DNA from 2 places in the Pseudoalteromonas sp. KAN5 genome. Region 2 is predicted to be linked to the other one. Evidence: predicted binding sites of a transcription regulator. Region 2 holds the regulator's gene; the other holds the start of a gene.
What was found. Region 2 encodes FliA, which starts transcription of late flagellar genes. Its sites were predicted from a motif close to CTAAAGNTNNNNNNNNNNNNGCCGATA; they were not measured.
Positions count from the first base shown of each region.

Region 1 (16,698 bases), 260 kb from region 2:
CATTAAGCGACTTAGCCAATTCCATTAGTTGAATTTGATATTTAATATCTAAATGACTAGTAGGCTCATCCATAATGAGTAATTTGGGGCCTTGTACAATAGAGCGCGCAATTAATGCCCGTTGCTTTTCGCCACCCGAAAGAGAATCAAACGATTGCTGACAATGATGGCTCAAGCCAACTTGTTCAATCGCCTGTAAAATTAGTTCTTTATCCGTTGTTGTGGTAGAACTAAATAAGCTTTTGTGGGGGGTAAGCCCAAGGCTTACAACATCATAAAGAGATAAGTTAAATTGCGAAGGTGTTTCCTGCAGTACAACGGCTACCTGTTTAGCATACTCATCCGCACTTAACTGCCAGATGTTCTGTCCGGCAAAGGCAACCTCGCCACTGCCTGGCTTGCTATAACGGTATAAACAACGCAGTAAGCTTGATTTACCTGCACCATTGGGGCCTAACAAACCGATGAACTGCCCTGCTTTTATCGAAAAATCGATACTTTGCAAAATAGTAGTACTGGCTACAGACCAAGATAAGTTGGTAACTTTAAGTAAAGGAGGTGGCGCTGCGTCAGGTGTATGCAATGTGTTGTTCTCTCTGGCGATAGCAAACCCACAGCACTACAACCCATAACATTTATGGTGAAAATAGAAGAGTTAACCCGCTCGTTGATTCAAATTAACGTATTTTGTATCTGACTTATCACCCAGGTGACTTACAGTTGCGGGTACAGTTGAGGACTTTCACCCCATTCCAAAATACATAAGGCTCTATTATGGGCAGGTGAATAAATATTTCAATGAATATCTTTCTAGACGGCTAGTAATCGTATTTAAAAAATAATTCTAGGCCATGCATGACCACTTTCATCAATAAAAACCTCAATGCACACATGCTTACCATAGCCGATGGAGAAAATATTTTGTTGCTGAGATTGTTTAGGTAACTGGCAAATTATCGCGAGCAGCTGTTTGATCACTCCTGCATGAGTGATCACCAACTGCGCTTGAGTGTTGGTTTTTGCAATATCAATTAGTAGAGTGTGCCACCATGTCGCAATCCGTTCATAAAATTCAGCCATGCGCTCGCCACCGGGCGGAGTAACATGCCATGGTTCTTGCCAAAAATCACCAATACTCGGACTATGTGTTTGTTGCCATAAAAATTCATATTTACAACCATCCCACTCGCCAAAGTTATACTCTCGGATTTGATCCGTTAACACTAGGGGGATTTGTTGGCGATTAGCAAGCTCAGTTGCAAATACGCTGCAACGTATTAGCGTAGAACTAATAATGCGTTCTATACCCGTAATTCCGGCAACGGCAGAGTTTAACTGTTCGACACCATTTTTGCTTAATGCAAAATCGGTATGTCCGGCCAAAACACCTTGCTCAACAAGTTCTCCATGACGTAATAAATAAACACGACTAGAAAATGGTGTCATAACATCCTTAGTAAAAATAATGAATCGAGCTTTGAATTATTAAGTAATACCAATCATATCAAGTTACTGACCATTTATAGCGACAGATAAATGGCGTGATAACAAGGCATAAATTTTGACATGTAGTTGTTCTCGGCAATTGCTTCTGCATTGCTCTACCTCCTGCATCCATGCAGTCATTTATACGCAGTTAGCGCTTTATTTAGCTCGCTAGAATGGTTAAATATTTAAGTTGATTGATATAAAGCACCGCTTAAGCTAAACGTATTAAACGCACATCAAAATGCAATACCGCATTAGCACCTATTTTACCGCCATTACCTTTGCGACCCCATGCCAGTTCAGGAGGAATAACAAACTCATAGCGAGAACCAACAGTCATCAATAGGATACCTTCTCGTAATCCTTCAATAGCCTCAGCTAATGCAAACACTTCCGGCATACCCGCTTTATAGCTGTCAGCTATAACACTACCATCTGCTAACATAATACGCTGATTAATTACCACAGTATCTGAATCAGTTACCTGCTCTGCAGACACTTCATCAATTACCTTATACATTAAACCAGAATCACACCGTTGAGTATCAGGGTGACTACTAAACTTTGCAATAAAACTTTCACTGTTTTTACGATTAAGCCCCGAAGAGCCTTTTGATTTTGTTGTCTTTTTCCGTGCCACCTAAGCTCACTTATTTATACTATAAATAAGGTGATTTATCGCATAAGTAGAACAATAAACGCAAGTGTTATAATAAGTTTCGAGTTTCGAGTTTTTCAAGATTAAAATGCAGGAGAGTTAAAGAGGCACCGTTTTAAAGGTGTATGTTGCGCTCTGAGGAGTTCGTGGCGTTCTTTAATCCGTGGGAGCCCTCAACCCACGCTGCGGTATCCAGGTTGACACTGTGCGGCTGATAGCTGACGGCTTAACGCTGACAGCTATACTTTACAACAAAAAACCCGTTACATCGCTGTAACGGGTTTCTATTATTTGGAGCCTGGCGATGACCTACTTTCACATAGCAAATGCTACACTATCATCGGCGCTGTTTCGTTTCACTACTGAGTTCGGCATGGGGTCAGGTGGGTCCAAAACGCTATTGTCACCAAGCAAATTTGGTGTCAGTTCGTATTTCTACGCACTAACTAAAATTTGAAAATGCTGATAATTGTTTTCTTACAACTTAAAGCTTATCGCTTACAGCTGCTAGTAAATCTACTTTAGTTGTCGCGATAAATCACGACCTACAATCTTAACTTCTGCGCTTAAACAGTCACATAAAAATCTGTCTGGAACAGATTTTAACGCACTTGTGCGGCTTTAGTCATTTACATGGACGTAAATGATAAAACGCGTTTGGCGTTGTATGGTTAAGCCTCACGGGTAATTAGTACAAGTTAGCTTAACATGTCACCATGCTTCCACATCTTGCCTATCAACGTTGTAGTCTTCAACGGCCCTTCAGAGACTTTAAAAGTCTAGTGAGAACTCATCTCGAGGCCTGCTTCGCGCTTAGATGCTTTCAGCGCTTATCAGTTCCGAACGTAGCTACCGGGCAATGCCATTGGCATGACAACCCGAACACCAGCGGTTCGTTCACTCCGGTCCTCTCGTACTAGGAGCAACCCCTCTCAATTCTCAAACGCCCACGGCAGATAGGGACCGAACTGTCTCACGACGTTCTAAACCCAGCTCGCGTACCACTTTAAATGGCGAACAGCCATACCCTTGGGACCGACTTCAGCCCCAGGATGTGATGAGCCGACATCGAGGTGCCAAACACCGCCGTCGATATGAACTCTTGGGCGGTATCAGCCTGTTATCCCCGGAGTACCTTTTATCCGTTGAGCGATGGCCCTTCCATTCAGAACCACCGGATCACTATGACCTACTTTCGTACCTGCTCGACGTGTCTGTCTCGCAGTTAAGCTGGCTTCTACCATTACACTAACCGTACGATGTCCGACCGTACTTAGCCAACCTTCGTGCTCCTCCGTTACTCTTTGGGAGGAGACCGCCCCAGTCAAACTACCCACCAGGCACTGTCCGTAACCCCGATTCAGGGGCCAACGTTAGAACATCAAAACTACAAGGGTGGTATTTCAAGGACGACTCCAACAAGACTAGCGTCTCATCTTCAAAGTCTCCCACCTATCCTACACATGTAGGTTCAATGTTCAGTGCCAAGCTGTAGTAAAGGTTCACGGGGTCTTTCCGTCTAGCCGCGGGTACACAGCATCTTCACTGCGATTTCAATTTCACTGAGTCTCGGGTGGAGACAGCGTGGCCATGGTTACACCATTCGTGCAGGTCGGAACTTACCCGACAAGGAATTTCGCTACCTTAGGACCGTTATAGTTACGGCCGCCGTTTACCGGGGCTTCGATCAAGAGCTTTGTCCGAAAACTAACCCCATCAATTAACCTTCCGGCACCGGGCAGGTGTCACACCGTATACGTCATCTTGCGATTTTGCACAGTGCTGTGTTTTTAATAAACAGTCCCAGCCACCTGGTCACTGCGGCTCCCGTCCGCTTAGAGAGTAAATCTCATCACAGATAGGAGCGTACCTTCTCCCGAAGTTACGGTACGATTTTGCCTAGTTCCTTCACCCGAGTTCTCTCAAGCGCCTTAGTATTCTCTACCTGACCACCTGTGTCGGTTTGGGGTACGATTCGGTATAATCTGAAGCTTAGAGGCTTTTCCTGGAAGTATGGCATCAGCAACTTCACCACCTTAGTGGCTCGTCTCGTGTCTCAGTCTTAGCAACCCGGATTTTCCTAAGTCACCAACCTACTCACTTTCACATGGACTACCAACGCCATGCTTGCTTAGCCTGCTCCGTCCCCCCATCGCAATTATACCAAGTACGGAAATATTAATCCGTTTCCCATCGACTACGCCTTTCGGCCTCGCCTTAGGGGTCGACTTACCCTACCCTGATTAACATGGGATAGGAACCCTTGGTCTTCCGGCGTGCGGGTTTTTCACCCGCATTATCGTTACTCATGTCAGCATTCGCACTTCTGATACCTCCAGCAACCCTCCCGGGTCACCTTCAACGGCTTACAGAACGCTCCCCTACCACTCAAAATAAATTTTGAATCCGCAGCTTCGGTGCATAGTTTAGCCCCGTTACATCTTCCGCGCAGACCGACTCGACCAGTGAGCTATTACGCTTTCTTTAAAGGATGGCTGCTTCTAAGCCAACCTCCTGGCTGTCTGGGCCTTTCCACATCGTTTCCCACTTAACTATGACTTTGGGACCTTAGCTGGCGGTCTGGGTTGTTTCCCTCTTCACGACGGACGTTAGCACCCGCCGTGTGTCTCCCGGATAGTACTTTACGGTATTCGGAGTTTGCAAAGGGTTGGTAAGTCGGGATGACCCCCTAGCCTTAACAGTGCTCTACCCCCGTAAGTATTCGTCCGAGGCTCTACCTAAATAGATTTCGGGGAGAACCAGCTATCTCCCGGTTTGATTAGCCTTTCACTCCTAGCCACAGGTCATCCCCTAACTTTTCAACGTTAGTGGGTTCGGTCCTCCAGTTGATGTTACTCAACCTTCAACCTGCCCATGGCTAGATCACCGGGTTTCGGGTCTATACCTTGCAACTATTCGCCCAGTTAAGACTCGGTTTCCCTACGGCTACCCTAATCGGTTAACCTCGCTACAAAATATAAGTCGCTGACCCATTATACAAAAGGTACGCAGTCACAGAACTAGTCTGCTCCTACTGCTTGTACGTACACGGTTTCAGGTTCTATTTCACTCCCCTCACAGGGGTTCTTTTCGCCTTTCCCTCACGGTACTGGTTCACTATCGGTCAGTTGGGAGTATTTAGCCTTAGATGATGGTCCACCTATATTCAGTCAAAGTTTCACGTGCTCCGACCTACTCGATTTCACTTAAAATGCATTTTCATGTACGGGACTATCACCCTGTATCGTGGCACTTTCCAGAGCCTTCCATTAACACATTATAAGCTTAAGGGCTGTTCCGGTTTCGCTCGCCGCTACTTCCGGAATCTCGGTTGATTTCTTTTCCTACGGGTACTTAGATGTTTCAGTTCTCCGCGTTCGCCTCGTTAACCTATGTATTCAGTTAACGATACCTGCAAGCAGGTGGGTTTCCCCATTCGGAAATCTTAGTCTCAAGTGCTTTTTACTAGCTCGACTAAGCTTATCGCAAGTTAATACGTCCTTCATCGCCTCCAACTGCCAAGGCATCCACCGTGTACGCTTAGTCACTTAACCATACAACCCAAACGGGTCTTTGTTTTGTGACAGTTTAACTTCGCCAGAAGTTAATATTGAATACTAAAGTAGATACCAATCAATCATTTCAAAGAAACAATTAAATGGCACTGAATGATACTGCTATCATTCTTTTTTACTTTTGAAAACTCTGTATAAATAACAATGTTATTCATACGAATTTTATTATCAGCTTTTCCAAATTTTTAAAGAGCATATTAATTAATAAACCTTGCGGCTTACTAACTAACAATCATCTGTGTGGACACTTCGAACAAATAAGTTCTAAATCGTATAAGGAGGTGATCCAGCCCCAGGTTCCCCTAGGGCTACCTTGTTACGACTTCACCCCAGTCATGAATCACTCCGTGGTAAACGTCCTCCCGAGGGTTAGACTATCTACTTCTGGAGCAACCCACTCCCATGGTGTGACGGGCGGTGTGTACAAGGCCCGGGAACGTATTCACCGCGTCATTCTGATACGCGATTACTAGCGATTCCGACTTCATGGAGTCGAGTTGCAGACTCCAATCCGGACTACGACGCACTTTAAGTGATTCGCTTACTCTCGCGAGTTCGCTGCACTCTGTATGCGCCATTGTAGCACGTGTGTAGCCCTACACGTAAGGGCCATGATGACTTGACGTCGTCCCCACCTTCCTCCGGTTTATCACCGGCAGTCTCCTTAGAGTTCTCAGCATGACCTGCTAGCAACTAAGGATAGGGGTTGCGCTCGTTGCGGGACTTAACCCAACATCTCACAACACGAGCTGACGACAGCCATGCAGCACCTGTATCAGAGTTCCCGAAGGCACCAAACCATCTCTGGTAAGTTCTCTGTATGTCAAGTGTAGGTAAGGTTCTTCGCGTTGCATCGAATTAAACCACATGCTCCACCGCTTGTGCGGGCCCCCGTCAATTCATTTGAGTTTTAACCTTGCGGCCGTACTCCCCAGGCGGTCTACTTAATGCGTTAGCTTTGAAAAACAGTTCCGAGGAACCGAGCTTCTAGTAGACATCGTTTACGGCGTGGACTACCAGGGTATCTAATCCTGTTTGCTCCCCACGCTTTCGTACATGAGCGTCAGTGTTGACCCAGGTGGCTGCCTTCGCCATCGGTATTCCTTCAGATCTCTACGCATTTCACCGCTACACCTGAAATTCTACCACCCTCTATCACACTCTAGTTTGCCAGTTCGAAATGCAGTTCCCAGGTTGAGCCCGGGGCTTTCACATCTCGCTTAACAAACCGCCTGCGTACGCTTTACGCCCAGTAATTCCGATTAACGCTCGCACCCTCCGTATTACCGCGGCTGCTGGCACGGAGTTAGCCGGTGCTTCTTCTGTAAGTAACGTCACAGCTAAGCTCTATTAAAACTTAACCTTTCCTCCTTACTGAAAGTGCTTTACAACCCGAAGGCCTTCTTCACACACGCGGCATGGCTGCATCAGGCTTGCGCCCATTGTGCAATATTCCCCACTGCTGCCTCCCGTAGGAGTCTGGGCCGTGTCTCAGTCCCAGTGTGGCTGATCATCCTCTCAAACCAGCTAGGGATCGTTGCCTTGGTGAGCCATTACCTTACCAACTAGCTAATCCCACTTGGGCTAATCTTTTGGCGTGAGGCCCGAAGGTCCCCCACTTTGGTCCGTAGACATCATGCGGTATTAGCAGTCGTTTCCAACTGTTGTCCCCCACCAAAAGGCATATTCCCAAGCATTACTCACCCGTCCGCCGCTCGTCATCTTCTAGCAAGCTAGAAATGTTACCGCTCGACTTGCATGTGTTAGGCCTGCCGCCAGCGTTCAATCTGAGCCATGATCAAACTCTTCAATTAAAAGTTTTTATGTTCCGTAGAACAGCTCAATGAATTCTGAATTTATTTAATATCTTTCGATATTGAATTGACTGTGCTGCAATAAATAAATTTATTGCTGTTGGTCACTCAGTTTCAATTGAGACTCTAAATTTGTTTGCGTTACTACCTAAGTAGCTTCGCTGTTAGAACTCAATCTGTACGAGTGCCCACACAGATGATTGCTTTATATTGTTAAAGAACGCTTGAGTTGCCTTGGCGACTCAAGGGAAGCGAATTTTACGCTTTCCTATTTTTTTGTCAACACTTAATTTTAAACTTTATTAAAAATCTAAACTCAAGTTTTACTCGACTTACTAAGTGACTTACTTGGCTCGCTATGCGTTGCCTGCTCTGCCGTCTCAGTGGGGTCGCATTATAGGGCGCCGCGAATTTTACGCAAGCGTTTTTTAATAGAAACATAAAAAAAAGCGAACTTCGCACAAAAAACGCACTAAGACACATAAAACATGTAGTTTACTGAATAAAAAACAGACAAACTTTTCTCGAGAGGATCTTAAGTATTACTTAGGTTTTGTATTTAGCAAGTTTTTAGTATAAAAAAACACCACAGTGGCGTGGTGCTTTTATTGTCTGCTACAAAACTTCCTTAATATAGTATGCTGTAGAGCTTTCTACGATATTTTGCGGCTAAGCTATCGCCATCAGGTAAAGACGCTATTACATCTAAAAAAGTAGGCTTTGCTTGAGCAAAATTTAAATCTTTTTTCAAAATGTTAAAAAGTAGCTCTAACGCTTCTTCTTTACGACCAGCCTGATTTAATGCGTCAGCAAGCTCGGCTTTAATTTCTAAATCATTCGGGTATTTTTCAACCTGAACTTGCAATGCTTTTATTTCTGGTGATTCTTGTGCTAAAAGAGCCTGCTCGCATTTTGCTTGAATATTTGTAAAGTAAGCATCACGCTCATTTTCTGCTACAGATGCCAGTAGTGCTTGCGCATCATCAAGCTTATGTATTTGTATACAGATATCTGCCAACACCAATTTAATTCGTGCATTGGTAGTGTCTAATTCGTAAGCTTGCTTTGCATAATTGAAGGCACTATTAAGATCTTGTGCTATTAAAGCCTGTTTAGCTTGCTCTAGCAGTAATTCGTGTTGTGCTGGTAAATGCTTAGCTAACACATCGCGTATTTGTTGCTCAGACTGTGCCCCCGCTAACATATCAACTGGCGCAGAATCTTTCAAAAACACAAGAGTTGGCAGTGTTTGCAAACCAATTTGTTGTGCTAATTGCGCAGCTAATTGCTGTTCAATATCACAATCTAACGTTGCAACGAGTAAATGCTCACCGTATTGGCTGACAATTTTTTCTAAAATGGCTGCTTGCGATTGACACTCAGGGCTCTGTGCAGAGTAAAAGCTAAGTAGTACCAGTTTTTGCTGTGAAGTTTCACCTAGTACTTGTTGCAGGTTTTGCGGATTAACATTGACCATATTATTCATTACGATTGATTGCCATATCAGACTATTTAGGGTTTTATATGGTGGCAGATACAATAATTACAAGCCCCGCTCACAAGCCATAAATCAAAAAGGTCTTTTATGAAATTTCACAAACTTTACGCCGCCCTACTTTTTATAAGTCCACTGGTCAGCGCCACGACGTTAGATCTCAAGCTAGATAAAACCATGCCTGCAATTGAAAAGTTTTACTTAGATTTACACCAGTCCCCCGAACTTTCTTACCACGAGCAACAAACAGGACAGAAAATAGCAAAACAACTCAAACAACTTGATTTTAAAGTCACTGACAATGTTGGTGGGTTTGGCGTAGTCGGAATTTATAAAAATGGTGATGGTCCAACAATTATGATCCGCACTGATACCGATGGTTTACCTATTATTGAGCAAACTGGCAAACCATATGCGTCTAAGGTCACTGTTACTAATGAGCATGGTGCGACTGTTGGTGTAATGCATGGCTGTGGCCACGATATTCATATGAGTTCATTCATTGGTACTGCTCAGCAGTTAGTGAAGCATAAAGATGCATGGCAAGGTACTTTAATGATGGTAGCACAACCTGCAGAAGAAGTGGGGGGTGGCGCAAAAGCAATGCTCAAAGAGGGGTTATTCTCTAAATTCCCCACTCCTGATCATGTTATTGCTCTGCATGTCAGTGCCAGCGTACCTGCAGGGAAAGTCAGTATGAAAAACGAGTACACCATGGCAAGTGTCGATTCTGTTGATATTACAGTCAAAGGAAAAGGCGGTCATGGTGCTTATCCACACACTACGATTGATCCTGTGGTCATTGCATCACGCATTGTATTAGCACTACAAACCATCACTAGCCGTGAGCTTTCACCGTTAGAGCCATCAGTAATAACTGTTGGCTCTATCCATGGTGGCTCTAAACATAATGTCATTTCTGATGAAGTGAAATTACAACTTACTTTACGCAGTTATAACCCCGAAGTGCGTTTACAACAAATTGCAGCAATCAAACGTATTTCACAAGGGATTGCATTAAGCGCTGGCTTAGAAGAATCGCTTATGCCAGAAGTGTTTGTGCATGAAGATGAATCAATTCCCTCAACTTATAATAACCCTGCACAAACAAATATTGTTCGTAGTGCAATTAGTGCTGCAATTGGTGCTAGTAATGTACTAGAAACAGAAGCGGTAATGGCTGGGGAAGATTTTGGCTTGTATGGTCGAACTGACAAAAATATTCCCATCACCTTGTTTTGGTTAGGTGGGGTTGAACAAGCTCAATACGCTGCGGCACAAAAATCAGGGACCACTTTACCATCATTGCATTCAAGTAAATTTGCACCTGATTATAAAGTAGCACTGCCAACAGGAATAAAAGCGATGAGTAATGCTGCCGTTGCGTTATTTAATCAGTAAATCCGCTAAGCCGATTTTGACTTGGCTTTTCTTTTAAAACGTCGCTTTGGCGGCGTTTTTGGTAAGTGCGCAAATACATTACTATCACAATTTTTGGCTAACTCAACAAACCCAGCTAAATCTGCCAATAAGGGATTTAAAAATTGCTGATAACTCATCTGCTGCTCTGCAATACTTCCCAAAGATGCTTCCCATTTTGCAGTTAAATCTGGACTGGCTAAACCATCAGGTAACGCAGTGATCAATGCTTTACCTGTATCAGTTGCTAAAATAAGTTTACCTTGGCGCTTTAAAAACTGTCTTTTAAATAGCAGCTCTAAAATCCCCGCTCTAGTGGCTTCGGTTCCTAAACCATCAGTTTCTTTTAATATTTTTTTGATTTCTGGATCTTTAACATAACGGCTAATGCCAGTCATCGCGCCAAGCAGTGTCGCGTCATTAAAATGGGCCGGTGGCGTGGTCATTTTATCGATAACTTCGCCCCGCCCACAATGTAACTTTTGCCCTTTGCTTAATGGCGGTAATGTCTGCTCATCTTTTAATGTGGTTTTTCCCATTAATGCTTTAAAGCCTAAACTGACATCTTGTTTTGCGTTGGCTTTAAAAACCCCACCATTAATTGTTATTTCCGCTTTTGTTTCATTGTAAATGTAATCTGGATAAAATTGGATCAGATAATGACGGCTGATCAATCCATACACTTTACTTTCCTCAGCATTCAAACTTACTGATTTCAACTGCTTAGCTGTCGGGATAATAGCGTGATGCGCCGCAACTTTAGCATCGTTAAAGCACTTACTGCGTTTGCCACTATCCGCACCTTGGCAATGCGCCTCACTTTGACCACCATTAATAGCAATAGCCTTTAATATACTCGCAGCTTCTTGGTGATGATCTTTGGGTAAATAACGATTATCTGAACGAGGATAAGTAATGAGTTTATGGCGTTCATATAAATTTTGGCAAATATCCAAGACTTTTTGTGCGGGCATAGAAAATGCTTTTGCAGCGTCAATTTGTAGTGCTGATAAATTATAGGGTAATGGGGCTTGTTGTTTTTTCTGTTTTTGCTCAAGCGCCGTCACTTCACCGGGTTGCTCAGTGATACGTGATGCAACATTTTCAGCAAGACCGCGATGCAGCACTCGCCCCTCTTCATCTTGATAAGGTTCACACGCTTTGCTTGGTTGCCATTTTGCAGTAAATGGCTCTTTATTTTCGGTGCTTAAATGGGCTAATACTTCATAAAAAGGTTTCGCGACAAAATTAGCAATTTCGTTATCACGCTGAACCACCAACCCTAATATTGGTGTTTGTACTCGCCCAACAGAAAGCACATTACCAAACCCTGCTTTTTGCCCAGCTAAGGTATAAGCACGCGTTAGATTCATGCCAAACAACCAATCAGCCCGAGAGCGCGCCAGTGCAGAAACACTTAGTGGAATAAAATCACGATTGGTACGCATACTCGCTAATGCTTTTTTAACTGCACTGACGTTTAAATCACTGATCAATAAGCGTTGAATACTGTGTTTTTTGGCCTGTGATAATTTTACTTGTTCAATGACTTCATCTACAAGCAATTGGCCTTCTCTATCCGGATCGCCAGCGTGAACAAGCTGTTCGGCTTGTTTGATTAACTTTTTAAGTACTGTAAGCTGTTTACGAGTTTTTGACTTTGCTTTTAACTGCCATTGCTGTGGCACTATAGGTAAATCATCAAAGCGCCATTTTTTATATTGCTCATTATAATCGTCAGGTTCGGCTTGCTCTAGCAGATGGCCAATACACCAAGAAACGCAATCACCATTGGCTACTTCAATATAGCCATCATGCTTTTTATGCGGCTTTGGGAGGGCATCGGCAATCGCACGACCAAGGGATGGTTTTTCAGCAATGTATAATTTCATAGCAAGCCACAACAACTGTTTATATAAACAGTAGTCTAGCACACATAAATTTACTGGGAAATATTAACCTTGTTTGACGTTTCCGATTTACGGGATAATAAGTAAATCAATGGTAGATAACACACCACCACTGTTGCAGTATTAATGATAGGTAGCAGTGTTTTATACATCATCGTGCTGTAGGAGAGATCCCACAAGTGACGATCAACCAAACGAAATAATTGTAATAAGGGTGCAGCTATAACTACAAGTTGGCCAATGACACTTTGCCAAAGGTACACCTTATCTTTAATTCCTAAGTAGGCAATCAAAGCCATCCACGCTAGATCGTTAAATGCCCAAACTACGTAACGCCAAATATAAGGGTCATCAAATTCTCTTAGGCTTGAATAAATCACGGCCCCATACGAAAAGAAAAAAGCTGTAATCAAGACGAATCGAAATGCCAGCCAATCCTTACGTAAATAAAATACAAAAATAGCTGGTAGTAAAAATAACACCCAGCTATATTCAAGCATAAAAATTACATTGTTCACCCAATTAGGCATTGGCGTTACTTAACATTCTTCTCTTCTTCATCGCCACCAGAACCATTGCCCGGCATATAGCTATATATATCAACCTTTTTCATACGTCACTCCGTTACACTTGTTAAAAAGTCACTTTAAGCTAAATTAGGTACTTTGCCAAGCATCATTGACGAACATCTATTGGATCAGATTCTTTTGCCTTCCCTTGCATGATTGATATTTCTACGCGGCGATTACGACGTCTATCTGCGTCAGTTTCATTAGGAACTAATGGCCGTGTTTCTGCATGGCCAACTACAACCATACGAGTTTTATCAAAGCCTTGTGCTTTTTGCATTTCGCTTGCTACCGCAACAGCTCGTTTTGATGACAAGTCCCAATTATTGGTATACAGCTCATTAGATACTTGAAAGTCATCAGTATGGCCCGAGACCGTAATTTCACCTGGCACATCTTTTAACAGCGTGGCTATATCACGAATAATAGGTTTGAATTTAGGCTGTAAAAAGGCACTGCCAGAAGGAAATGAACCATTTTCGCGAATACGAATAATAATTTGCTGACCTAACGATTCCAGTTCAATCGCCCCATCCATTATTTGCTGTTCTAATTGCTGCGCTATTTTTTTCACCAGCTCATTAACTTGCTCTTGATCGGCTGCAGCAATTGATTGCTCAGAGGCTTGTTGTTGCGCAGTACTTTGCGACTCACCACCGCGCTTGTTACCACGTTGTTCTTGACGCCCACCCGCAGAGCTTTCATCACCCGCCTGAAATTCTAACATTTGCTGGGTCATTTCCACAGTTTGCTGTTGAATGGTTTCTATCGGAGTAGGTTCAGGTTTACCTGGGGTGAATTCCATGGCAATCACCGATGTACCTTTGGGGATATCTTTTACTTCTATTTTATTTTGCACACCAAAAGCAAACTTCATCGAGCCCGCGATTTGTTTAAATTTCAGCACATCCATTTCTGAAAACGCGAGCAAAAGCACAAAAAAGCACATCAACAATGACATTAAATCCGCAAACGTCCCCATCCAAGCAGGAAGTCCTGGTGGTGGGCACTTGCACTCTTGCTCAGACATGCTTACTCCTCAGTATCGACTTTTCTTTTTGATTCAGCGAGGTAGTTTTTCAAAATGCCTTCGATAACTTTTGGATTCTGACCATCTTGAATACCTAACACAGCATCTAAAATCAAACGCTGGTTCATTGCTTCTTCGTCTTTACGTAGCTCTAATTTAACTTGAATTGGTATCGCCACTACGTTGGCTAAAAATGCACCATACAGGGTTGTTAAAAGTGCGACCGCCATTGCCGGGCCAATTGCTTTAGGGTCATCCATATTAGATAGCATTGCCACCAAACCTATAAGTGTACCAATCATGCCCATAGCAGGGGCAATATCGGCAAGCGCTTTAAATAAGCCAGCTCCCGATTCATGGCGAGTAGAAGTCAGTGCAATATCTTTTTGTAGTGTCGCTCTAACCACATCAGCATCATGACCATCGACAAGCATATCGACGCCCTTACGCATAAATGCATTTGGTATTTCAGCTTCTTCGAGTGCTAAAAACCCTCCTTTACGTGCTGAATCAGCAAGCTCAACGGCTTTTTCGATAAGCTCTTCGGGAGATTCGATTTTAAACATAAACGCTTTGGCAGCAACTTTACCAATGCCAAAAAACTGGCTCATTGTATAATTTGATAACACGATAAAAATCGAGCCACCAAATACAATCACTACAGACGGAGTATTGTAGAACATCGCCACTTCGCCGCTGCTACTCAAAAACATGGACATGACAATCAAGCCAATAGCGCCGAGAATACCTATAATGGTTGCTAAATCCACTTACCCCTCCAAAGGAACTCATGCTTTACTGCCCGCGACAGTAAATTTTTATTATTAACTGCTTATCGGCAATGTATTGAATTACTTAAACCATTTACTGAAAAAAATGAAATGAAAACGTTTAGCTCTATTTGGCATTTTAATCTACCACGCTTAACCTGCAAGGTTTAAATCTGAGTAAAAGCATTTAATCAGTGACAAGAATATAGTTTATTATTCAAAAAAAACGCATCAGCCTTTGACCTAGTTTAGCATTCCCCCTAAAATTGGCCTCACATTTCTATCATCTAAGTTGAATCCACTATGGCGACTAAAAAACCAGAGAACCTAAGCTTTGAGCAAGCGCTTGAAGAATTATCCTTAATCGTCACAGAAATGGAGCAAGGTGAGCTTTCGCTTGAACAATCATTAAAACAATTTGAACGCGGTATTGCTTTGGCTGGCGCATCATCTAGCAAGTTGCAACAAGCAGAACAAAAAGTCGCTATTTTGATGGGTAATGATAGTCAGTCACCGCTTACTAACTTTGATAATGATTTGGAATAACGAGTGTTAATAACAGAGCAAATAAAATGCGCTCAACGTGATGTTGAAGCCACTCTCAATCGGTATTTTGAGCAACCATTGGATACAGAGGATAGTATCAAACAGGCAACTCATTATAGTGTTTTAAATGGCGGTAAACGGCTACGACCATTTTTAGTATACGCCACAGGCAGAATGCTTGGTGCAAAGCATCAGGATTTAGATGTGTTAGCCGCCGCCATAGAATGCATTCATAGTTACTCGTTAGTCCATGATGACTTGCCTGCAATGGATGATGATGATTTACGCCGCGGTCGCCCTACTTGCCATATTGTGTATGGTGAAGCCCAGGCAATTTTAGCAGGAGATGCCCTGCAAACACTGGCATTTGATTTAATAGCCAATCATGTATTTGATGTTCCCGCTCAGCAGCAACTAAAAATGATTGCAACACTTGCCAAAGCATCGGGCATTGAAGGTATGGTTGGTGGTCAAGCATTGGATATTGTCGCAACAAACAAAGCGGTGAGTCTTGCTGAACTTGAGCGAATTCATCAACTAAAAACAGGGGCTTTGCTAAACTGCGCAATCACCTTAGGGGCACTGTGTGCAAAAGGGATTGAGCAAAAAACATTAATACAATTAAAACAGTTTGGTGATGCAATTGGACTGGCTTTTCAGGTACAAGACGATATCCTAGACATCGAAGGCGACACCCAAGTACTAGGAAAACCACAAGGCTCCGATGTTGCTGCCAATAAAGCAACCTACCCTGCACTACTTGGGCTAGCTGGTGCAAAACAAAAAGCTCAACTTTTACTTGAGCAAGCACTGCGTGCTTTAGCTGACATTGACGCAGATACCACAGAGCTTGAGCATTTAGCAAAATATATTGTTGAGCGAGAGTATTAAGCTAGATTCAGCATTTATTAGCAAATAATGATGTACAAAATAACTAAAAAACCAGAGTAACATTGCGTTATAATGATGCCTGGTTAGCGAAGGATGTATTAAAAATCATGACACTTGATAGTAGCAAGTATCCATTATTAGGTTTGGTTGACGAACCAGCCCAACTGCGTGATTTAGCGCAACAAAAATTACCTGCATTTAGCAATGAGCTGCGTGATTATTTACTTAACTCAGTGTCGCAAAGCAGTGGTCACCTTGCATCAGGCCTAGGTACTGTGGAGCTAACGGTTGCATTACACTATGTGTACAATACTCCTGAAGACCGTTTGGTATGGGATGTAGGTCATCAAGCTTACCCGCATAAAATCTTAACGGGTCGTCGCGATCAAATGCATACTATTCGCCAAAAAGATGGCTTACACCCTTTTCCATTTCGTGAAGAAAGCCAATACGATACCTTTAGCGTGGGCCACTCAAGCACTTCAATTTCTGCGGCTTTAGGCATGTCTATTGCTGCACAAAAAGAAGGCAAA
Region 1 covers NZ_AP025589.1:2,347,829-2,364,526, forward strand. Annotated here, with positions in the region: gene KAN5_RS10525 (ABC transporter ATP-binding protein) at 1-583, opposite strand, end outside; cobalamin riboswitch at 667-810, opposite strand; gene KAN5_RS10530 (histidine phosphatase family protein) at 832-1,446, opposite strand; gene KAN5_RS10535 (FKBP-type peptidyl-prolyl cis-trans isomerase) at 1,700-2,128, opposite strand; rRNA gene rrf (5S ribosomal RNA) at 2,443-2,557, opposite strand; rRNA gene KAN5_RS10545 (23S ribosomal RNA) at 2,814-5,700, opposite strand; rRNA gene KAN5_RS10550 (16S ribosomal RNA) at 5,996-7,535, opposite strand; gene KAN5_RS10555 (tetratricopeptide repeat protein) at 8,164-9,021, opposite strand; gene KAN5_RS10560 (amidohydrolase) at 9,121-10,431, shown strand; gene KAN5_RS10565 (DNA topoisomerase III) at 10,437-12,341, opposite strand; gene KAN5_RS10570 (hypothetical protein) at 12,392-12,889, opposite strand; gene KAN5_RS10575 (flagellar motor protein MotB) at 13,035-13,958, opposite strand; gene pomA (flagellar motor protein PomA) at 13,961-14,728, opposite strand; gene KAN5_RS10585 (exodeoxyribonuclease VII small subunit) at 15,032-15,274, shown strand; gene ispA ((2E,6E)-farnesyl diphosphate synthase) at 15,278-16,165, shown strand; gene dxs (1-deoxy-D-xylulose-5-phosphate synthase) at 16,273-16,698, shown strand, end outside.
Region 1: pomA (flagellar motor protein PomA) is a predicted target of FliA. The motif match lies at 14,792-14,818, and genes of this name have one in related genera.

Region 2 (14,159 bases):
ATACGGGCCTGAGATTGGCAAAGGTTTGTATAACATTATGGGGCGAACCCTAAGCTTAAATCGTAATGAAACATACGATACGACAAAAATGTTCTCAGTATGGGGAATGGTGGCGGATGCGCTGGTGTTTCCTATGGCGATGTTTGTACTGATCATTGTTTTAGCAGGAATTATTGGTAATACATTACTTGGCGGCTTTAACTTTAGTTGGCAGGCCGCTGCACCAAAAGCCAGCAAAATGTCGCCTGCCAAAGGCATTAAACGTATGCTTGGTCCGCAGGCAGGTGTTGAACTGGTTAAATCTATTTTAAAGTTTGCAGTGGTTGCAGGCTTTGCCGTTTTTTTGATTAATACCTTCTTTGATGAAATTCTCCACTTAAGTATAGAAAGTGCGCCGGGTAATATTATTCACGCTTTAGAAATATTGGCATGGATGTTTTTAGGGTTGACCTGCACCTTAACAATTATTGCGGCCATTGATGCGCCATACCAAAGTCATAAGCACCACAAAGAATTAAAAATGACCTTGCAAGAAGTGAAAGATGAATATAAAAACTCTGAAGGTGATCCACAAATAAAAGCCCGTATCAGGCAAACGCAAAGACAAATGTCGCAGCGCAGAATGATGCAAGATGTCCCTGATGCTGATGTGGTGGTAACCAACCCAACTCATTATTCAGTTGCATTAAAGTACGATACCGAACGCGCAGGAGCGCCAATTGTGGTTGCCAAAGGCGTTGATGAAATGGCGATGCAGATCAGAAAAATAGCCGTTGGTAACGAAGTACCGGTTGTGGAATCCCCGATGCTGACTCGCGCACTGTATCATACCGCTGAGGTGGGCGATCAAATCCCTGATCAACTTTTTACTGCGGTGGCACAAGTTTTAGCTTATGTATTTCAGCTTAAACGATTCCAAAAAGGTCGCGGAAAGCGTCCAACCAAATTGAATAAAACACTGCCCATTCCTGATGCCTACAAGTATTAATCAAGCAATCAATAACTTGGAATAGTTATTGCAAATTCCGTGTAGTGTCAATTTTTTGAAATTGTAGAATTATGGAATTTAAAGCTGTATTACAACAACTTAATAAAGATAAAAAAGAGTATTTGAAAGGTGTTGGTACGCCTTTATTAGTGCTTGCAGCGCTGGGAATGGTGATATTACCACTCCCGCCATTTTTACTCGACATTCTTTTTTCGTTTAATATAGCTTTAGCACTGGTGGTTTTACTGGTTACTGTCTACACCATGAAACCCGTCGAGTTTGGTATGTTCCCAGCCGTACTATTGATTGCGACCATTATGCGTTTAGCACTTAACGTTGCCAGTACCCGAGTGGTATTGTTGGAAGGGCATAATGGCGGGGACGCTGCTGGTAAAGTTATCGAAGCATTTGGCTCGGTTGTGATCGGTGGTAACTATGCGGTTGGCCTCGTAGTATTCTTAATCTTGATCATCATCAACTTTGTGGTAATTACCAAAGGTGCTGGGCGTATCTCGGAAGTATCCGCGCGCTTTACCTTAGATGCAATGCCAGGTAAACAAATGGCTATAGACGCCGACTTAAATGCGGGCTTTATCAGTGCCGAGCAAGCGAGAGATCGCCGTGAAGAAGTAACCCGCGAAGCCGACTTTTATGGTTCAATGGATGGTGCCAGTAAATTTGTAAAAGGCGATGCGATTGCCGGTATTGTGATTTTGGTTATCAATATCGTCGGTGGTTTATTTGTTGGTATGATCCAACACGATTTAAGTTTTAGTCGGGCAATGGAAGTTTATACCTTACTGACTATTGGTGATGGCCTAGTGGCTCAACTTCCTTCATTACTTCTATCAATTGGTACAGCGATTGTTGTTACTCGTCAAAATGAATCGCTCAATATGGGCGACCAATTCAAGAAGCAACTTGGTAACGAAAAATCATTATTTATCGCTTCAGGTATCTTAATTGTGATGGGGTTAGTGCCAGGGATGCCCCACTTTGCATTTTTAAGCTTGGGTGCACTACTGGGTTATCTTGCCTATTACGCGCAGCAAAGCAAACTAAAAGAAGCGGCCGCAAAAGAAGCTGAAGCTGCAAATGGAGGCGCTACAGGCACCGGTGTTGCAAATAAACAAGAGCAAAAAGAGCTAGGCTGGGATGATGTGCAGCAAGTTGATGTTATAGGTCTTGAAGTTGGCTATCGTTTAATTCCTTTGGTTGATCAATCACAAGGTGGTGAGTTACTTAACCGGATAAAAGGGGTACGAAAAAAACTATCTCAAGAGTTGGGGTTTTTAGTACCCCCTGTTCATATTCGCGATAATCTAGAGCTTGACCCGAATGCATACAGAATCACTATGATGGGGGTATCTACTGGTGAAGGTGAGCTCAAACATGGTGATGAGCTGGCGATAAACCCAGGACAAGTGTTTGGCCCCATCAAAGGGATTGAAACAAAAGATCCTGCCTTTGGTTTAGATGCAGTGTGGATCAAGCCCGATCAAAAAGATGAAGCGCAATCGCTAGGGTATACCGTAGTTGATTCTGCAACGGTCGTTGCAACCCATATTAGCCAGTTATTAACCAATAGTGCGGCATTGTTACTGGGCCATGAAGAAGTGCAAAACCTCCTTGATATGCTTGCCAAGAGTCATCCACGTTTAGTTGAAGGGCTAGTGCCAGATACTTTACCACTGACGGTTATTGTAAAAGTATTGCAAAACCTCTTGAATGAAGGCGTTGCTATTCGTGACATGCGCTCAATTGTGCAAACCCTCGTTGAGTATGGCCCACGTAGTCAAGACCCAGATGTACTAACGGCAGCAGTGCGTATTTCACTGCGCAGACTGATAGTTCAAGACGCGGTTGGTATGTCATCAGAAATCCCTGTCATAACCTTGGCGCCTGAGTTGGAACAGATGTTGCATCAGTCACTGCAAAATGCAGGCGACGAAGGGGCCGGAATAGAACCAGGACTTGCAGAGCGACTTCAACAATCTTTAAATGAAGCGCATCAAAACCAAGAAATGGCCGGTGAACCTTCGATATTGCTAACGTCAGGAATGTTACGCACTGTGTTATCTCGTTTTGTTAAGTACACCATTCCAGGATTACGGGTGATGTCTTACCAAGAGGTACCAGATGAAAGACAGATCAAGATTGTCAGCTCAGTAGGCCAATAATCGGATTTTAAAGGGGTTGAACCATGAAAATAAAACGTTTTTTTGCTAAAGATATGCGTACCGCACTAAAAGAAGTGAAAGATGAACTCGGTGTTGATGCGGTCATCATGTCAAATAAAAAATTAGCCAATGGGGTAGAAATTGTTGCCGCCGTTGATTATGAAAAAGCGGCCCCTAAAGCGCCGGCACAGCCACAGGCAACAACAGCACAAACAAATACTCACTTTGTTAAACCTGCGCCGCAACGCACCCAGCCGGAGCCGCAAGCTGCAGTAGCAGATAGCTTACAAGCATTATTAGAGCGCCAATCACCTCGTCCGCGCTCACCTGAGCTTGCCTCAATGTTTAGTCAGTCAGGAATTGACACCGCAACCCAATATCAGCCACAGCAACAAGCACAGCAAACTCGTCATGAGCAACCAACACATAATGATTTTGCTCGTCGTCAGAGTGTAGCTCGTCCAGAGACCCAAGCACATAGCTTAGGGTTTGATGATGAACTTGAAAGTGGCTTTGATGATTTGGATGCCCCAATACCAAGCAAAAACGCAGCCAAAACCGATGAAATCAGCGCGATGCGTGATGAAATGGCTGCAATGCGTCAATTACTTGAGTATCAAGTTTCAGGTTTAATGCAACAAGACTTAGCACGTCGCGATCCAACGCGTGCATGTATGATTGACCGTTTAGTTGGCATGGGGATTGATAGCGAAGTGGCTGAACAAATGGCGTGCTTTATTCCTGATGATGTATCGCGTCAACAAGCATGGCAAGCATTGTTGCAAATGGTTGAAAACCAAATGCATACCACTAATAACGAGATTCTACGCCAAGGCGGCGTTTTTGCACTTGTTGGCCCAACGGGAGTGGGTAAAACAACCACAGTTGCTAAACTTGCCGCTCTGGGGGCACAAAAGTATGGGGCTGATAAAGTCGCACTTATCACCACCGATACTTACCGCATTGGTGCCTATGAGCAATTAGCTACTTATGGCCGTATTATTGGCTGTGGTGTAAAACAAGTTAAAGATGCCAATGAATTAGCTGAAGTTTTATACCATTTACGCAATAAGCGTCTAGTATTAATAGATACCGCTGGCATGAGTCAACGTGATTTACGTTTAACCGAACAATTGAACACGCTAATGCGTAATCAACGAGTTGATATTCGTAACTATCTAGTACTCAGTGCTACAGCTCAAATTAATGTATTGCAAGAAACCGTAAGGCACTTTAAAAAAGTACAATTAAGTGGCTGTATTTTCACTAAATTAGACGAATCGTTAAGTTTAGGCGAGATTATTAGTATAGCGATTCAAAATCGCCTCCCAATAGGGTATCTTACTAATGGTCAGCGTGTGCCTGAAGACATTCGGGTCGCTAATGCAGAGAAATTAGTAAAAAAAGCTGAACAATTGTATTTAAAAAGAACAAAAGCGCAACATTCACGACGTCAAGCAGTAGCGTCAAGCACAGTAGGGATGTATGATTAACACAGTATTAGATCAAGCAAGTGGCCTGCGTAAAATGAGTCAAAACAATAATAAGGGCGTTAAAGTTATCGCTGTCACAGGTGGTAAAGGTGGGGTTGGTAAAACGAACGTCTCACTAAACACTGCGATTGCCTTAGGTCAACTCGGAAACCGAGTATTAGTACTGGATGCCGATTTAGGTTTGGCGAATTGCGATGTAATGCTCGGACTGCGAGTAGAACGTAACCTTTCTCATGTATTATCAGGCGAATGTGAACTCGACGAAATTTTGGTGGAAGGTCCTGCTGGAATAAAAATAGTGCCAGCAACGTCTGGTTCGCAAAGCATGGTCGAACTTTCACCTTCTGAGCATGCTGGTCTGATCCGCGCATTTAGCGAATTAAATACCGAATTTGATATATTGATTGTTGATACTGCTGCTGGTATTTCTGACATGGTGTTAAGCTTTTCTCGCGCAGCCCAAGATGTCATGGTCGTCGTATGCGATGAACCAACTTCTATTACCGATGCTTATGCCTTAATCAAGGTATTAAGCCGTGAGCATGGTGTTTATAAATTTAAAATCGTGGCTAATATGGTTCGCAGCATGCGTGAAGGCCATGAGTTATTTGCAAAACTCTCAAAAGTAACAGACCGCTTTTTGGATGTATCGATGGAGTTGGTTGCCACTGTCCCTTACGATGAGAATATGCGTAAATCAACACGTCGGCAAAAAGTGATTGTTGACTTATTCCCTAACTCCCCTGCAGCAATAGCATTTAAAACATTAGCGACAAAAGCAGTTAAATGGCCTATACCTAATCAACCTTCTGGCCATTTAGAATTTTTCATAGAAAAACTAGTAAACGGCTAACTATGACAGCATCGGTGAATAAAGCGATGGGATATCAATCTACACAAAATCTAAATGTGATTGTTGAACGACATGCCTCACTTGTCAAAAAAGTGGCGTGTCATTTAATCGCTCGTTTACCTGCGAGTGTGCAGCTCGATGATTTGATTCAATCGGGAATGATAGGGCTGATTGAAGCGTCGAAAAATTTTGATGCAAGCAAAGGTGCAAGTTTTGAAACCTTTGCAGGTATTCGTATTCGTGGCGCAATGCTTGATGAAATGCGCCGTGGTGATTGGGCACCTCGTTCTGTACATCGTAATAGTCGTAGAGTAGCTGAGGCAATTAGTGAACTTGAAAGTGAACTTAATCGCGAGCCTAAAGATATTGAAGTTGCTGAAAAACTTGATATTACACTCGATGAGTACCATCATATTCTTAGTGATGTGAACTCCAGCAAAGTACTAGGAATAGAAGATTTAGGGGTTGACGAAGATGTTATTACCCCAGTAGGACATGATTTAGCGCTAGACAAGCCCTTTAATAATGTTAAAAATGAACGCTTTAATAAATCATTGTTAGCAGCTATACAATCCTTACCTGAACGAGATGGGCTAGTATTATCGCTGTACTATAACGATGAAATGAATTTAAAAGAGATTGGACATATACTCGATGTAAGCGAATCGCGTGTGAGTCAGATACATGGTCAGGCGATGATTAAGCTAAAAGCAAAAATCAATGACTGGATAAATTAGTAGTAAGTAAATATAGGTTCAGACCTCACCGGAGGATGTTTTGGATAAAAACATGAAAATTCTTGTTGTTGATGATTTTTCGACGATGAGACGTATTATCAAAAATCTGTTAAGAGATTTAGGTTTTACAAATGTACAAGAAGCTGATGATGGCTCAACAGCATTGCCAATGCTACAAAATCAAGAATTTGATTTTGTAGTAACAGACTGGAATATGCCGGGTATGCAAGGGATTGACTTGTTGCGTGCCATTAGAGCTGATGACAGCCTAAAACATATTCCAGTTTTGATGGTCACAGCAGAAGCTAAAAAAGAACAAATTGTTGCTGCTGCTCAGGCTGGTGTTAACGGTTATATCGTTAAGCCATTTACAGCTGCGACACTTAAGACCAAATTGGAAAAAGTGTTTGAGCGTTTAGGTTAAATAAATAGGAGAGGCTTATGTCAGCACCAGCTGCGCCTCAGATCAGTTTAGAGCAAGCCCGTCAGCTTGTAGTTTACCTTGAAAATGGTGAACAAGATAAAGCTGATCAATTAATTATTGATGCTGCGTCAAAAGAGCAATCAGAATTATTCGCCGAAGTAGGTAAGTTGACACGTCAGCTGCATGACGCGTTGAAAAATTTTGAACTCGACACACGTTTAGCTGATTTGACTACCGAAGCAATTCCTGATGCAAAGCAGCGCCTTAACTATGTTATGGAAATGACAGAGAACGCTGCTAATAAAACCATGGACGCGGTAGAAGCAAGTTTACCTATTGCTCAACAACTCGCTGATGAGATTTCACACATCAAACCAACATGGGATCGCCTCATGAGTCGTGAAATTGAGTTGGGTGAGTTTAAAACTCTCTGTCATAGTTTAGATAAGTTTATGAATAACTCACAAACTAAAACGGATGAACTGCAAGGGCTAATGACCAATGTGTTAATGGCGCAAGACTTCCAAGATTTGACTGGCCAAGTGATCCGCCGAGTGATCGAATTAGTTAGAGAAGTAGAAGACAGCTTGATCCATTTGTTAACGGCATTTGGTAGCCAAGACGATCGAGAAACAAAAATAGTAGCACCAGCCATTGAAAAAATGCCTGCTGAAAATAAAATTGCAGGCCCAGAAGGGCCAATTATTGATAAAGAATCTCGTGATGATGTTGTCTCAGGGCAAGATGATGTAGATGATTTATTATCAAGTTTGGGCTTCTAAGAGGAGATAACGGCATGAGCTTTGAAGTCGATGAAGATATTTTACAGGATTTTCTAGTTGAGGCTGGAGAAATTCTTGAGCTTTTGTCAGAACAGCTGGTGGAGCTTGAAAATAACCCAGATGATACCGAATTACTCAATGCAATTTTCCGTGGCTTTCATACGGTAAAAGGCGGTGCTGGTTTTTTAAGTATGACCGAGCTAGTTGATGCTTGTCATGGCGCTGAAAACGTATTTGATTTATTACGCCAAGGTGTGCGTAAAGTTAATTCTGAGCTAATGGATGTGATCCTACAAGCACTCGATACAATTAACGAAATGTTTGCGACTATTCAAAGTAGAGAAAAGCCTGAGCCTGCAGATCCTGAATTACTTGCCGTTTTACACAAACTTGGTCTGCCTCCGAGTGCAGATGAAATCAGTAGTGCATCACCAATTGACAGTACTCCAGCTCCACAAGTTGATGCTGACGCGATTTTAGATGATGACGACCCATTTGCATTTGATGTTTTATTTGATGGTCAGGTCGAAAACGATACGACTGAAGTGCAAATTGATGAAATTACAGAAGATGAATTTGAAAGTTTACTTGATGAACTACATGGTAAAGGGCAAAGCCCGGCAGCCACAACAAGTTCGGTAAGTAATGATTCATCGAATAGTGATATTACAGATGACGAATTTGATAGCCTGTTAGATGAGTTACACGGTGTTGGTAGCTTTGGTATCGTTAGTAATACGACCAGTAGCCAAGCCGCAGCTTCACCTTCAACACCGGTTGAAGCGCCAAAAACTTCAAGCTCGGATGAGATCAGCGATGATGAATTTGAAGCTCTGCTAGATGAATTGCATGGTAAAGGGAGTGCTCCCCAAGCGACAGAATCAGTACCTGTGTCAGCATCCACACCAACGACTTCATCAAGCGCTAAGCCTGAAGCAAAAGAGCCAGTTCGCACAGAGGTAAGTAAAGAAGTTGAAAAGCCGGCTCCTACAGTAACATCGACAACGGCTCCTGCAACAACAACACCAGCAGCGGCGAAAAAAGCACCACCGGCACAAGCTGATACAACAGTACGTGTTGACACTAAGCGTCTCGATCAAATAATGAATATGGTTGGCGAGTTAGTATTAGTACGTAATCGTCTCGTAAGCCTTGCGACTAACACTGAAAGTGAGGCCATGGGTAAAGCCATTTCCAACCTTGATGTGGTAACTGCAGATTTACAAGGTGCGGTGATGAAAACCCGCATGCAACCGATCAAAAAAGTGTTTGGTCGTTTCCCTCGTGTAGTCCGTGATTTAGCACGTAGCTTGAAAAAAGACATCAACTTGTTATTGGTTGGTGAAGAGACTGATTTAGATAAAAACTTAGTTGAAGCACTGGCGGATCCACTTGTTCACTTAGTGCGTAACTCAGTGGATCATGGTATCGAAATGCCTGATGTGCGTGAAGCGGCGGGTAAATCACGTACAGGTACTGTGACATTGTCAGCATCCCAAGAAGGTGACCATATTTTACTTACCATCCGTGATGACGGTGCGGGTATGGATCCTGAAAAGCTGAAAAAGATTGCTATTAGTAAAGGCGTGCTTGATCACGAACAAGCAGCCCGTTTATCTGATACTGAAGCATATAACTTAATCTTTGCTCCTGGCTTTTCTACTAAAGAGCAGATCTCGGATATTTCTGGCCGTGGTGTGGGTATGGATGTGGTGAAAACCAAAATTACTCAGCTTAATGGCTCTGTGAATATTCAGTCTGAGCTGGGTGTAGGCACAGTTTTAGAAATTAAAGTACCGCTAACGCTGGCAATCTTACCAACATTGATGGTTGTTGTTGGCGAGCAGACATTTGCATTACCGCTGGCTGGTGTAAATGAAATATTTCACCTTGATCTCACTAAAACCAATGTTGTTGATGGTCAATTAACTATCATAGTGCGTAAAAAAGCGTTGCCATTGTTTTACTTAGAACATTGGTTAGTTAAAGGTGCCGATCGTTCTCAGCGCAAAGCACAAGGCCATGTTGTGATTGTACAAATAGGCACACAACAAGTTGGCTTTGTTGTTGATTCATTGATTGGTCAAGAAGAGGTGGTGATCAAGCCGCTTGATGCTTTATTACAAGGTACGCCGGGTATGGCAGGTGCAACAATCACCTCTGATGGTGGTATAGCGCTTATTTTAGATGTGCCTAGCCTGTTAAAGCACTACGCCTAGTCCATTCTTATCTTAACGTGAGAGCTAATTTAGCTCTCACAGATAAAATTTAACAAGAGTATGCCGATGGCAGTTAAAGTTTTAGTTGTTGATGATTCAAGTTTTTTTCGCCGTCGAGTGAGCGAAATACTCGAGCAAGATAAGGATATTGAAGTTATTGGTTTTGCGGTAAATGGCCGAGAAGCTGTGGATAAAGCAAACCAATTACGACCTGATGTAATCACCATGGATGTTGAAATGCCGGTGCTTGATGGGATTAGTGCTGTAAAACAGATCATGGCGGCTAACCCAACACCAATCCTGATGTTTTCTTCACTTACTCGTGATGGTGCAACGGCCACTTTAGATGCGCTTGATGCGGGGGCGTTGGATTTCTTACCGAAAAAGTTTGAAGATATTGCCCGTAATAATGAAGACGCAATTAAGCTATTACAAAATAAAGTAAAAGAAATCGGCCGCCGTCGATTATCACGTTTTAGTCGGCCAGTATCATCAACGCCAGCAGTGCCACCTTCAGGTGCTACGACTTCCCTGCGCTCTACAATTACTCAGCCGGATAGAAGTTTCAACCGAAATACAGCACCAAGTGCTGGTGCTACCGCCTCTATTCGCGCTTCAGGGAAGAAATATCAAGTTGTCGCTATTGGTACCTCTACTGGTGGTCCTGTTGCACTGCAAACCATTTTGACCCAATTACCTGCTAACTTTCCACATCCTATTTTATTGATCCAGCATATGCCTGCAGCCTTTACCCCTGCATTTGCTGCTCGTTTAAATAGCTTGTGTAAAATACACGTAAAAGAAGCTCAGCAGGGGGATAGATTAATGCCAGGTACGGCTTATTTGGCACCAGGCGGTCAACAAATGTTGATTGAAGGGCGAGGGGGGGAACCGGACGCTAAGAGTATTTGAAGATGATAGTGCGCGGATCACATATAAACCCAGTGTTGACGTTACCTTTGCCAGTACAGCGAAAGCGTTTCAAGGTGATGTACTGGCTGTTGTTCTGACAGGAATGGGAGCCGATGGCCGTGATGGAGCGAGGATGCTGAAACAAGCGGGTGCCACTATCTGGGCACAAGATGAAAAAACCAGTGTGGTTTATGGTATGCCGCAAGCGGTTACAAGTGCGGGGCTATCATCAGCAAGTATTGCACTGAGCGATGTTGCTACTCGATTAGTTCGTGAGATTGGTTGTGGATAAGCTGTCATTTTTAGGCCTATTAGTGGCCCTTTGTGCTATTGGCTTTGGCTACTCATTGGAAGGCGGGGTTGTTAGTGCGTTGTTTAATGGTCCAGCGCTCATCATTGTGCTCGGTGGGACACTCGGGGCTGTGATGTTACAAACACCAGCCAGTACCTTTAGTAAAGTACTCAAGATCAGCCATTGGGTGTTCTTTCCACCACGTCATGATATCGATGGGGCTATTGAGCAAGTGAAAGGTTGGTCTCATAAAGCGCGTCAAGAAGGTTATTTGGCTTTAGAAGAGATTGCATTAACGCACCCTGATCCATATGTTGCCAAAGGACTCAGTTTGTTGATTGATGGTAATAGTGAACAAAAACTTAGAGACACGCTAGAAATTGATTTATTACTGGAGCGTGAACGTCTACTTGAGGCCAGCCGTGTCTATGAAGCGCTAGGCGGTTATAGCCCAACTATTGGTATTTTAGGGGCCGTACTTGGGCTTATTCAGGCAATGTCGTTTATCACAGATCCTGAAAAATTAGGCGCGGGCGTGGCAACGGCATTTATAGCAACTATTTATGGTGTTGGCTTGGCAAATTTATTATTTTTGCCTATGGCTAACAAACTACAGCAACAGATTGAACAGAAAATGCTGTACCACGAGCTGCTCGCAGAGGGGATTATCGCTATGAGTCAAGGCGATAGTCCAGCTAATATTGAGCTTAAACTTGAAGCGTATCGTGTTGAGCGACCGACTCAGTTGCAACCATAATGATACGCCGCCGCCTTCGCCATTCGTCAAATAAAAACCAACATACTGAGCGTTGGCTGGTTTCCTATGCTGATTACATGACCATAATGTTTGCATTTTTTGTGGTGATGTATGCCATTGCTATCAATAAAGAAGAAAGCTTCCAAATTCTATCTGACTCGCTAGAGCAAGTGTTTGATAAATCAGCTCGCCAGCATTCCCAAGAAGGCCAAGGCGTAACTGGAACAGGCTTATTAACTGATAGGGTTAGCCCCGAAAAAGAGCTACTGTATGGGGAAAGTATCCAAAAGCAAGAAGTAGGTCCAGAGTTGCTCGATGGTCAAAGCGATACGAGTAATATAAAGCAAAAGCATTTAGGTAAACCATTGGATAGTTTACTGACTAAACTGCAATCAGCGTTAATTGATGAAATACGTGATGGCGAAGCCAGTTTAGAATTACACCAAGATTGGTTGATTATTGAATTGAGCTCAGGAATGTTGTTTTCAAGTGGTAGTGCTGTGGCACACTTACGTGCAAAACAAGTGATCAAACTCGTGAAAGATATTATAGCCCCAGTTGATAATTATATACGGGTGCGTGGTTATACTGATAACGAAACGATTCGAAATGAAATGTTTCGGTCTAATTGGGAGCTGTCAGTCGCTCGAGCAACGTCTATGCTAGTAGAGCTTGAGAGCTTAGGAATTAATCCGGCTCGAATGGCTATTGAAGGCTATGGACAATATTCACCTTTTGCTGACAATGATACCGAGCAAGGCCGAGCGGAAAATCGTAAGGTGGTGGTGGCCTTATCTAAGTACGGTTTGCCACCGGAGCCTAAAGCCACTGAGGAGCAGAAGAGGCAACAATTAGCGCCAGAGCCACAACCAATTGAGTTGCCAAGTGACGATAACAGCATTAAAGTGATCCAACTCCCACATGGCGGTATTCGAATTACAACGCGCAATGAAAAACAATAAGGTGTGATGTGAAAATTTGGACAGTAGCGAATCAAAAAGGCGGAGTAGGTAAAACCACGACGGCTGTTAGTTTAGCTGGCATATTAGCGCTGCAAGGAAAGCGAGTATTACTGATAGATACTGATCCACATGCATCGTTAACGTATTACTTTGGCATTGATTCTGAAGATTTAGAAGTCAGTGTCTATGATATCTTTGCCCGGGGTAACACCATGGCCAGTGAAGAGATTTTACAAGCACTGTGCCCATCAAATATTGATAATTTAGATATTTTGCCTGCTACTATGGCAATTGCCACCTTAGATCGTAGTATGGGAAATAAAACAGGGATGGGGCTGATTTTAAAAAAAGCATTAACTAAAATCAGTGAGCATTACGATTATGCGATATTAGATTGTCCGCCTGTGTTGGGCGTTTTAATGGTAAACGCTTTGGCGGCCAGTGAACGGATCTTAGTGCCGGTGCAAACGGAGTTTTTGGCACTAAAAGGGCTTGATAGAATGATGCGGACCATGGAGTTAATGCAAAGCTCGCAATCAAAGCAGTATCAATATACCATTATCCCTACAATGTATGATAAACGCACCAATGCATCTCTTGAGGCATATAAAACGTTACAGCAGAGCTACCAAGACAAGGTGTGGCCAGGGGTCATACCGGTCGATACAAAGTTTCGTGATGCAAGTTTAGCTCAGCAAGTGCCAGTTCAATATTGCCCACGCTCCAGAGGTGTTTATGCTTATCGCGCATTACTCGACTATTTAATTGAACAAGGTTAATGAATGAGTAAGCAGTTATTTGCTAATGAAAAAGTAATGACCCAGTACTTGGGGGCTTTATTGTGCGAAGAAGAATCTACGGACTTAGAGCCGGTTGCAAAATTACTCGAACAAGTATCACCAACAAATAGTAGCACTGACATGCCAGCGAAGGCATCGCAGCAAACGATTGTGCAACCCAGCGCATTGAACGAACCTGCAACAGATGTTCAACAAGAAATAACCGAACAAACTCCTCCCTCCCTTGAGAAACCACAGATCCAAGCTAATATCAATGATATAGCTAAAGAGCGTTCATCACTTGATGGCGTTGCGGCGAAAACGCCAGTTCAACGTCAAGAAGATTACTTTGATGGTGAATTCCAAGCGTTATTTTTTGAAGTTGCGGGATTGACCCTTGCCGTCCCCTTGAAGGCACTTGGTGGCATTCATCAGTTAGGGGAAGTGAATCAATTGTTCGGTAAACCTAAATGGTTTAAAGGGGTTATGCTAAATCGTGAAGAAAACCTTAATGTTGTTGATACCGCTCGTTGGGTTATGCCAGAAAAGTATACCCAAGAGTTAGAAGACAAATTAAACTACCAATACTTAATTACTTTAGGTGATAGCCAGTGGGGATTATTGGCGGAAAAGCTAGTTAATAACATCACACTGCGTAGTGAAGATGTGAAATGGCGAGCTAAAAGTGGCAAGCGGCCTTGGCTTGCAGGTGTAATTAAAGAAAAAATGTGTGCCTTAATTGATGTACAAAGTTTAAATCAATTATTAGAGCAAGGTTTAG
Region 2 covers NZ_AP025589.1:2,089,360-2,103,518, reverse strand. Annotated here, with positions in the region: gene flhB (flagellar biosynthesis protein FlhB) at 1-988, shown strand, start outside; gene flhA (flagellar biosynthesis protein FlhA) at 1,060-3,168, shown strand; gene flhF (flagellar biosynthesis protein FlhF) at 3,192-4,661, shown strand; gene KAN5_RS09460 (MinD/ParA family protein) at 4,654-5,514, shown strand; gene KAN5_RS09455 (RNA polymerase sigma factor FliA) at 5,541-6,251, shown strand; gene cheY (chemotaxis response regulator CheY) at 6,292-6,675, shown strand; gene KAN5_RS09445 (protein phosphatase CheZ) at 6,693-7,457, shown strand; gene KAN5_RS09440 (chemotaxis protein CheA) at 7,472-9,676, shown strand; partial or broken gene KAN5_RS09435 (chemotaxis response regulator protein-glutamate methylesterase) at 9,743-10,880, shown strand; gene KAN5_RS09430 (flagellar motor protein) at 10,873-11,637, shown strand; gene KAN5_RS09425 (flagellar motor protein MotB) at 11,637-12,599, shown strand; gene KAN5_RS09420 (ParA family protein) at 12,608-13,378, shown strand; gene KAN5_RS09415 (chemotaxis protein CheW) at 13,382-14,159, shown strand, end outside.